Regions from separate parts of the Mesorhizobium oxytropidicola genome, predicted to be linked through region 4. Evidence: predicted binding sites of a transcription regulator. Region 4 holds the regulator's gene; each other region holds the start of a gene.
What was found. Region 4 encodes HrcA, which represses chaperone genes, less so after heat shock. Its sites were predicted from a motif close to GTTAGCACTCNCNNNNNGNGAGTGCTAAC; they were not measured.

Region 1: a site for HrcA is predicted at 924-952, ahead of groES (co-chaperone GroES). Genes of this name have one in related genera too.
Region 2: a site for HrcA is predicted at 1,343-1,371, ahead of AC0V8S_RS14420 (co-chaperone GroES). Genes of this name have one in related genera too.
Region 3: a site for HrcA is predicted at 1,033-1,061, ahead of groES (co-chaperone GroES). Genes of this name have one in related genera too.

What each region holds. Positions count from the first base shown of each region.
Region 1 is NZ_JBWBWK010000002.1:495,988-498,186, reverse strand. It holds gene groL (chaperonin GroEL) at 1-508, opposite strand, end outside; gene groES (co-chaperone GroES) at 574-870, opposite strand; gene AC0V8S_RS37885 (hypothetical protein) at 2,064-2,199, opposite strand, start outside.
Region 2 is NZ_CM149692.1:2,907,014-2,909,212, reverse strand. It holds gene groL (chaperonin GroEL) at 1-863, opposite strand, end outside; gene AC0V8S_RS14420 (co-chaperone GroES) at 955-1,290, opposite strand; gene AC0V8S_RS14415 (hypothetical protein) at 1,538-1,792, shown strand; gene AC0V8S_RS14410 (DUF1488 family protein) at 1,789-2,055, shown strand; gene AC0V8S_RS14405 (DUF6500 family protein) at 2,123-2,199, opposite strand, start outside.
Region 3 is NZ_CM149692.1:5,447,925-5,450,123, forward strand. It holds gene AC0V8S_RS27385 (class I SAM-dependent methyltransferase) at 50-844, shown strand; gene groES (co-chaperone GroES) at 1,152-1,448, shown strand; gene groL (chaperonin GroEL) at 1,511-2,199, shown strand, end outside.
Region 4 is NZ_CM149692.1:879,405-881,603, reverse strand. It holds gene AC0V8S_RS04265 (PQQ-dependent sugar dehydrogenase) at 1-472, opposite strand, end outside; gene AC0V8S_RS04260 (hypothetical protein) at 555-752, opposite strand; gene hrcA (heat-inducible transcriptional repressor HrcA) at 776-1,858, opposite strand; gene rph (ribonuclease PH) at 2,016-2,199, shown strand, end outside.

The DNA of each region.
Region 1 (2,199 bases), on a different replicon from region 4:
CGACCTTCTGCATCGCTTCCGCGATCATCTTGCCGACCGAAGCATCGCCATTGCCGGCGATCGTGCCGACCTGGGCAACTTCTTCCGAGGTCTTGATCTTCTTGGCGTTCTTGACGAGGTGAGCGACGACTTCGGTCACGGCCAGATCGATGCCGCGCTTCAGGTCCATCGGGTTCATGCCGGCGGCAACCGCCTTGTGGCCTTCCTGGACGATCGACTGCGCCAGAACGGTCGCGGTCGTGGTGCCGTCGCCGGCGATGTCGTTGGTCTTGGACGCGACTTCGCGGATCATTTGCGCGCCCATGTTCTCGAACTTGTCGGAAAGTTCGATTTCCTTGGCGACGGTGACGCCGTCCTTGGTGATGCGCGGCGCGCCGAACGACTTGTCGATAACGACGTTGCGGCCCTTGGGGCCGAGCGTGACCTTCACCGCGTCAGCGAGGATGTTGATGCCGCGCAGCATGCGCTCGCGGGCATCACGGGAGAATTTTACGTCTTTGACAGCCATTTTTTACTCCTGGGCATTTCGCCCGAAATTCAGATTGGATGGTGCGGATGAAAGGCGGCGGCGTGTCAGCCGATGATGCCCATGATGTCGGCTTCCTTCATGACCAGAAGGTCTTCGCCGTTGAGCTTGACTTCGGTGCCCGACCACTTGCCGAACAGGATGCGGTCGCCGGCCTTGACGTCCAGCGGGACGAGCTTGCCGGCTTCGTCGCGGGCGCCGGAGCCGACGGCGATGATCTCGCCTTCCTGCGGCTTTTCCTTTGCCGTGTCCGGGATGATGATCCCGCCGGCGGTCTTCGCTTCGGACTCGACGCGACGAACGACCACGCGGTCATGAAGCGGCCGGAAATTCGACTTTGCCATTTTTTGGATGTCCCTGGTTCGGATGTTGAACGGTTCTCCGTCGCCGGAGAGTTGTTAGCACTCACCAGAGGCGAGTGCTAACATGGCGGTGAGATAGGCCGTCGGCTGGCACTAGTCAAGACGGAAGAGGGGACGGGCGAAGAGCAAAAGATTTCGGAATCGGCGCGGAAGTGCCGCCCCCTTTACGTGAGGAGAAAGCTCTTCCGCATCTTTGTTGCCAGTCGCTCGTCCCCACCGGCTCAAACATCTCCGCCTGCGGCGCCTGCCTGGTGTGGCCGGCGGGGAAGGGCCAGAACGGCAGTTCGCCCAGTGTGCTTTTTCGGCGAAGAGCGCGCGGATAGGGCACCGGCAAGTTCCTCGGATGGCTCGTCGGTCAGAACATCGCGCCGCACATTCCGGTGTGGGACAAGAGCCAGCGTGATGACGTAACCTTCAGCCGCGCGGACTTCATCTTCGATGCGGTCCAGAACAAGTTCATCTTTCCCGCCGACAAGGCAGTATCGTCGCAACTTCGCGGTCCCGCGCACACGCAGTGTCAGCGTTGGAAACCGGATCCCGGGCCAGCAAACGAGGCTGCCAGAGGTGTAAACTCAAGCGCCGCTGCTATCCAAAGACGCCGGTGCGCGATGTGCTGCGCTGCGTCCACGAGGAGGCACGCGACACGCCCGTCAAAGCGGATACGCCCATGTTCGGACGGTCGCGCAACGAACGCAAAAAGTCGAGATGCTCTTCGTACACCTGAAGACCGCGCTCCGCTTCGAACGCAGGAGATTACACGGCCTGAGCGGAGCTTGTGACGAGTTCCTTGTGGCCGCCATCACGCCTGCGACGCCTGGTGCGGCTGACCACGCCAACGGTGCCGGCACAAACACGATGGAGGCCAATCCGTAGAATTCTCGTCAATGAGCCAAGATACACGCGCCATTCAACCGACCGCCGTTCCTCCTCCAGACAGGCAGACAGGGATCGCAATCGAGTTTTTTTACGGCATCGGTCAATTTCTCAGTTCGGGGAACATGACGTTGCGCCAGGATGGACATTCTGCTGAATTTCACCTGCCGGCGCTGTTTCGTGGACGCGCGCTTGGGACTTCCCATTTCTATTGCCCGTCTCGGCTCATGCCGGGGCGGGCTTCTTTGCGTTCTGGGAGAATTTGCTCACCATGGTTCAGAGTGGAGGCCATGGAGCTCGCCTCAGAGGCGGCGCCCAATCGGAAACGTTAGCACCTTCGCGTTTTGGCGTGGCTGCTTGAACTCTTCGGCGGCAACCGCCTCAATTAACAGGTCCAAGGCTTCGCGCCCCCTTCGGCTGATCGGATCATCGCCACGA
Region 2 (2,199 bases), 2.0 Mb from region 4:
ATCGCCTTGCGGCGATCGCCGAAGCCAGGCGCCTTGACGGCCGCGACCTTGAGGCCGCCGCGCAATTTGTTGACGACCAGCGTGGCCAGAGCCTCGCCTTCGACGTCTTCCGAGATGATCAGCAGCGGCCTGCCGCTCTGCACCACCGCTTCGAGGATCGGCAGCATTGCCTGCAGATTGCCGAGCTTCTTCTCGTGGATGAGCACATAGGGCTCTTCCAGCTCGACGCGCATCTTGTCGGCATTGGTGACGAAATACGGGCTGAGATAGCCGCGGTCGAACTGCATGCCTTCGACGACGTCGAGTTCGGTTTCGGCGGTCTTGGCTTCCTCGACGGTGATGACGCCGTCATTGCCGACCTTGTCCATCGCCTTGGCGATCATGTCGCCGACGGTGGCGTCGCCATTGGCGGCGATGGTGCCGACCTGGGCGATCTCGGCCGACGACTTGACCTTCTTGGCCTTCGCCTTGATCTCGACGACGACGGCGGCGACCGCCTGGTCGATGCCGCGCTTGAGGTCCATCGGGTTCATGCCGGCGGCAACCAGCTTGGCGCCTTCGCGCAGGATCGAGGCGGCCAGCACCGTGGCGGTGGTGGTGCCGTCACCGGCAAGGTCGTTGGTCTTCGAGGCCACTTCGCGCACCATCTGCGCGCCCATGTTCTCGAACTTGTCGGCAAGCTCGATTTCCTTGGCCACGGTGACGCCGTCCTTGGTGATGCGTGGCGCGCCATAGGCCTTGTCGATGATGACGTTGCGGCCCTTGGGGCCGAGCGTGACCTTCACCGCATTGGTGAGGATCTCGACGCCGCGCAGCATGCGGTCACGCGCGTCGGTGGCGAATTTGATTTCCTTGGCAGACATGATTTTTATCCAGTTCGGTTGATGAAGGCAGAGCCTCCATGATCAATCTCTGAGCGTCCTTGCGCGTCCCGAAGGACACGCGGCGCGCTGATCAGGCAGCCTTCTTGGCGGCGACAGTCTTCTCGGTGGCTGCCTCGCTCTTGTCGATGACACCCATAATGTCGGCTTCCTTCATGATCAGCAGGTCCTCGCCGTCGATCTTGACCTCGGTGCCCGACCATTTGCCGAACAGGATCAGGTCGCCGGCCTTGACGTCAAGCGGCACAAGCGCGCCGTTTTCGTCGCGTGCGCCGGGACCGACGGCGATGACTTCGCCTTGCTGCGGCTTTTCCTTGGCATTGTCGGGAATGATGATGCCGCCCTTGGATTTGATATCGCCTTCGGCGCGCCGGATGACGACGCGGTCGTGGAGTGGCCGAAACTTCATGAAAACTTCTTTCTGGGGCCAGCTTAGGCGGCCGCTTCCCCCATATAGGCGCTTTGGCACTCGATAGATAGGAGTGCCAAAAATTATTCGCGGACCCGATGAAATATTGAAAAGTATTATTTCGACCGGCGATTTCGTGATATCGCGAATGGCATAAATAATTCAAAAAATTGAATTTTGCCGATCAAGCGCCTATTTATCGGACAAGTTCACTTTCACGATTTCAAACGCAAGGGAGATTTGTTCGATGGCCGACGGCAATCAGACGATCATGGAAAAAGCTGAAGCCCGCTTCGTCGACAAGCAGAAGAAGACGGCGGAGAAAAACAAGGCAACCGCCGAATACATGTCCGAAGCGAAGGCCAGGGAGATCAAAACGGCGAAGCTCAGGATTTTGCGGCTGGCCAAGGAAGAGGCCGACCGTGTCGCCGAAGCCTTGAACCCGACGCCGAAGAAGAAGCGGGCGACCAAGAAGGCCGCCACAACGGAGGTCAAGACATGAGCCTGACATTCCCCAACCGCAGCCGCAGCTATGACGAAGCCGGCAAGCGCATCCGTTTCGTCGGCCATGACGGCATGTTCCAGATTTCCTTCTCGGTCGCCGCCGACGCGATGACCCGGATGCAGCCGGCAACCGCGGCCAACGAGGCAGGTTACCTCGCGACATTCGACACCGAGAGCAGCGTCATCCGCGGCGTGGCGTCGAAGGCCTACGACCGCACCCGCAAGAGCATGTATGTGCTCACGGCCGCCGACTTCGGCTGATCAGCCCAATGCATGTCGCTCAAAAGTGACCCCGGTTTTGAGACAACGACATGCATAGAAACAAAGATTAAACCTCGATGCCCTCGATCATCGTGCGTATCTTCGCGGCCTTTTCGAAATGATCGAGGCGGTGGGTTCTGATCC
Region 3 (2,199 bases), 2.6 Mb from region 4:
CGGCTCTAATCGATCGATGCCAGACTTTCCTGGGCTGCAACGGGTTTGAATGACAAATCATTGGGATAACTATCATCGGCACTGGAAGCTTTTGGACGCCCCGCTGCGGCCGACCGCGGAAACGGTCAGCATATTCGATCGCGAACTTGATCTCGGAAATGCCGATGTCCTTCTGCTCGGCGTGACGCCTGAACTGGCAGTCCTGGGCAGGTCGATGTTGGCGATCGATCAATCGGCAGCCATGATTTCCGGCGTATGGGCCGGCGACAACGCTTCGCGCAGGGCGATGGCGGGAAACTGGCTCAGCCTCCCCCTGGAGCGGGCAAGTTTCGATGCAATCATCGGCGACGGATGCCTCTCGGCGGTCGATTCCAGGGCCGCACGCCATGCACTGTTCGGCGAAATCGCAAGGGTGCTGAAACCCGGCAGGCGTGCGGCGATCCGCGTTTTTGCGCGGCCGGAAACGGCGGATGACCTGCACAGCATCGAAGCTTTGGTTCTGGCCGGCGGGGTCGAGAATTTTCACGCGCTCAAATGGCGCATCGCGATGGCCTGCACGACGGACGACGGCGATTTCACAATCAAAGTGCGAACGATCCGCGACACATTCGACAGCCTGTTCCCCGACCGCGAAGTTCTTGCCGCACGAACAGGATGGAGCATGACGTCGATCAACACAGTCGACGTTTATGCCGGCTCAGACATAAGCTACAGCTTCGCGACGCTGGCCATGCTGATCGACGAGGCGAGCACCTGGTTCGGCGACGTACGCGTCGTGCCGAGCGGCTCCTATCCCCTGGCGGAACGCTGCCCCCTACTGGTGCTTGGATCTCCCAATGCTTGATTTGGAGACTCGTGGGATCGGGCTGCCTTCGAAACATTGACTTCCGATTGACAGGGCGGCATTCGAGCAGCGTTCGACCGGCAGCCCCTATTTTGCGCAATCGCACAGCTGCACGAGAAAAATTTCCTGCGATTGCCCCTTCCCGCGCGCCTTGACTCTCGCAGGTCGGCGGCCTATTTCAGCGCCACGTTAGCACTCGCCCTCGGTGAGTGCTAACCACAGCTCCGGCGCCGCCGGGCGTTGTAGGTTGTCCGGTTTCACCGGACGGAGGAACTGTTTCTCACCGTTCTCATTCGAGGAAGAAAAAATGGCAAAGTCGAAGTTCCGCCCGCTTCATGACCGCGTGGTCGTTCGCCGGGTCGAATCCGAATCCAAGACCGCCGGCGGGATCATCATCCCGGATACGGCGAAGGAAAAGCCTCAGGAAGGCGAGATCATCGCCGTCGGCTCCGGCGCCCGCGACGAAAGCGGCAAGCTGGTCCCCCTGGACGTCAAGGCTGGCGACCGCATCCTGTTCGGCAAGTGGTCGGGCACCGAAGTCAAGCTCAATGGCGAAGACCTTCTGATCATGAAGGAATCCGACATTATGGGCATCATCGGCTGATCATCGGCCTCACCGTCAACTGAATTCCGGGCTTACCCCAAGCCCCTGCCAGGAGCTTAAAAATGGCTGCTAAAGACGTAAAATTCTCCCGTGATGCCCGCGAGCGCATGCTGCGCGGCGTCAACATCCTCGCCGACGCGGTGAAGGTGACCCTCGGCCCCAAGGGCCGCAACGTCGTCATCGACAAGTCGTTCGGCGCCCCGCGCATCACCAAGGACGGCGTCACCGTCGCCAAGGAAATCGAGCTTGAAGACAAGTTCGAGAACATGGGCGCGCAGATGGTCCGTGAAGTTGCTTCGAAGACCAACGACATCGCCGGCGACGGCACCACGACCGCGACCGTTCTGGCGCAGTCGATCGTCCAGGAAGGCCACAAGGCGGTTGCCGCCGGCATGAACCCGATGGACCTGAAGCGCGGTATCGACCTCGCCGTCAGCGAAGTCGTCACGGCGCTCGGCAAGGCTGCCAAGAAGATCAAGACCTCCGAGGAAGTTGCCCAGGTCGGCACGATCTCGGCCAATGGCGACGAGTCGGTCGGCAAGATGATCGCGGAAGCGATGCAGAAGGTCGGCAACGAAGGCGTCATCACGGTTGAGGAAGCCAAGACCGCCGAGACCGAACTCGAAGTCGTCGAAGGCATGCAGTTCGACCGCGGCTACCTCTCGCCCTACTTCGTCACCAACGCCGACAAGATGGTTGCCGATCTCGAGGACGCCTACATCCTGCTCCACGAGAAGAAGCTCTCCAACCT
Region 4 (2,199 bases):
CATAGACCCATTGCGGGTCGTCGCCCGGCGGATAGAAGGCAATGCCATAGGGCTGGTTGAGATTGCCGGCAAAAATGCCTTCTTCGGCGGGCTTGGCGCTGTCCTTGGCCAGGCTATAGACGCGGATCTGGTTGGCTTCGCTGTCGGCAACGAACAGGTCGCCGTTCGGTGCGACGCGCACGACGCGCGGATTGTCGATACCGGATGCGATCAGCTCGGCCGAAAAACCCGGCAGCAATTGCGGTTTCGCGCCCGCCGGCATGTCGGCAAGGCCGGCGCTGTTCGAGGCCGACTTGGTGAGATAGGGCTTCGGCAAATCTTCCGGCTTGATCAGGCGCCGAACGCCCGGTCTGTCGGCACGCCAGTCGCCAAAGGCGGCAGCGCCCTTCAGCACCGGCTGGTCCGCCTGCTGGGCGAATGCCGCGCTTGTGATAAAAAGGGCTGGAACCACCAGTCCGGCCAATCGGATCATTTTGTCCTCCATCTGGTCGCGAAGGAAACGGCCGATTTGTCCCTGGGTTCCGCCCCACACGACGAGGGAAGCGGTTCCCTGTCTATGTCCCGGCAGCCAAGAAATCGTCGTCGAGACGTTTTTCCAGCGCGACGAGATCGGCCGGCAGCGGCAGGCCCATGGCGCGCATTTCCTGCAGCTTTTCGCGCAGCTGTTCCTGGATTTCGTGCTGGTCCTCCGGCTGGTTGACCATCTCCTCGAGCAGCAGGCTGATCCGGGCCTTGAGTTCTTCGAGCGCCATTCTTTTTCTCCTCGGTTTTCAGCTCAACGGAGCATACGGGAAATCAGCTGCGCCGTATAATCGACCATCGGCACGATGCGGGCGTAGTTCAGCCGGGTCGGGCCGATGACGCCCAGCGCCCCGACGACGCGGGCATCCTTGTCGCGATAGGGCGCGACCACCAGCGACGAGCCCGACAGCGAGAACAGCTTGTTTTCCGAGCCGATGAAGATGCGCACGCCCGATCCCTGCTCGGCGAGATCGAGCAGCTGGATCAGCCCGTCCTGCGTCTCCATGTCCTCGAACAGATGCCGCAGCAATTCGATGTCGGCCTGGGCGGTGACGTTTTCGAGCAGATTGGCGCGGCCGCGCACGATAAGCCGCGCCGGCAGGCCGCTTTCGGCGCCCGCCCACACCGCCAAGCCTTTCTCGACGAGGTCCTGCGACAGCGTGTCCAGAGCGGCTCTCGTCTCTTCCTTGATGCGGGCGATCTCGGTGCGCGCTTCCGCCAGTGTGCGGCCGCGAATATGCGCGTTGAGGAAATTCGAGGCCTCGTGCAGCTGCGAGACGGTGATGCCGGCGGGCAGTTCGACGACGCGGTTTTCGACATCGCCATTTTGCGACACCAGCACGGCAAGCGCCTTGGTCGGCTCCAGCTGGATGAACTCGATATGCTTCAGCGCCACCTCGTTCTTGGCGGCCAGCACCAGGCCGGCGCCGCGCGACATGCCCGACAGCATCTGGCTGGCCTCGGTCAGCATGTGCTCCAGCGTCGCGCCCGAGCCGGAGGCCCGCACCTGCGCCTCGATGGTGCGGCGCTCCTCGTCGGAGAGGTCGCCAAGCTCCATGAAGGCATCGACGAAGAAACGCAGCCCCGCCTGCGTCGGCAGCCGTCCGGCCGAGATATGCGGCGCGTAGATCAGCCCGAGATGCTCGAGGTCGCTCATCACATTGCGGATGGTGGCCGGCGACAACGAGGACGGCAGGATGCGCGACAGGCTACGCGAGCCCACGGGTTCGCCATCCCTCAGATAGGAATCGACGATGCGCCGGAAGATGTCGCGAGAGCGCATGTCGAGGGATTGAAGTGCAAGCGACTGCGAAGCTGGATCGATTGCCTTGGTCATTCGGCCAAAAACCTCCTGCTTCAGGATATAGACTTCGGTACGGTGGGCGCAACCCGGTCTCTGTATCAGATCGCCCGGTCCGTTTTCCTTTGCGCGCTGCCCCCCATACGTCTAAAAGCCGGCCACGATTCCGAAAAATGACTGGAAAGAAGCCTGAATGCGCCCCTCCAAACGCCAATTCGACGAAATGCGCGCCATCTCCTTCGAGCGCGGCGTCTCCAAGCACGCCGAAGGCTCGTGCCTGGTGAAGTTCGGCGACACCCATGTCCTGTGCACCGCAAGCCTCGAGGAGAAGGTGCCGGGCTGGATGCGCAATTCCGGCAAGGGCTGGGTGACAGCGG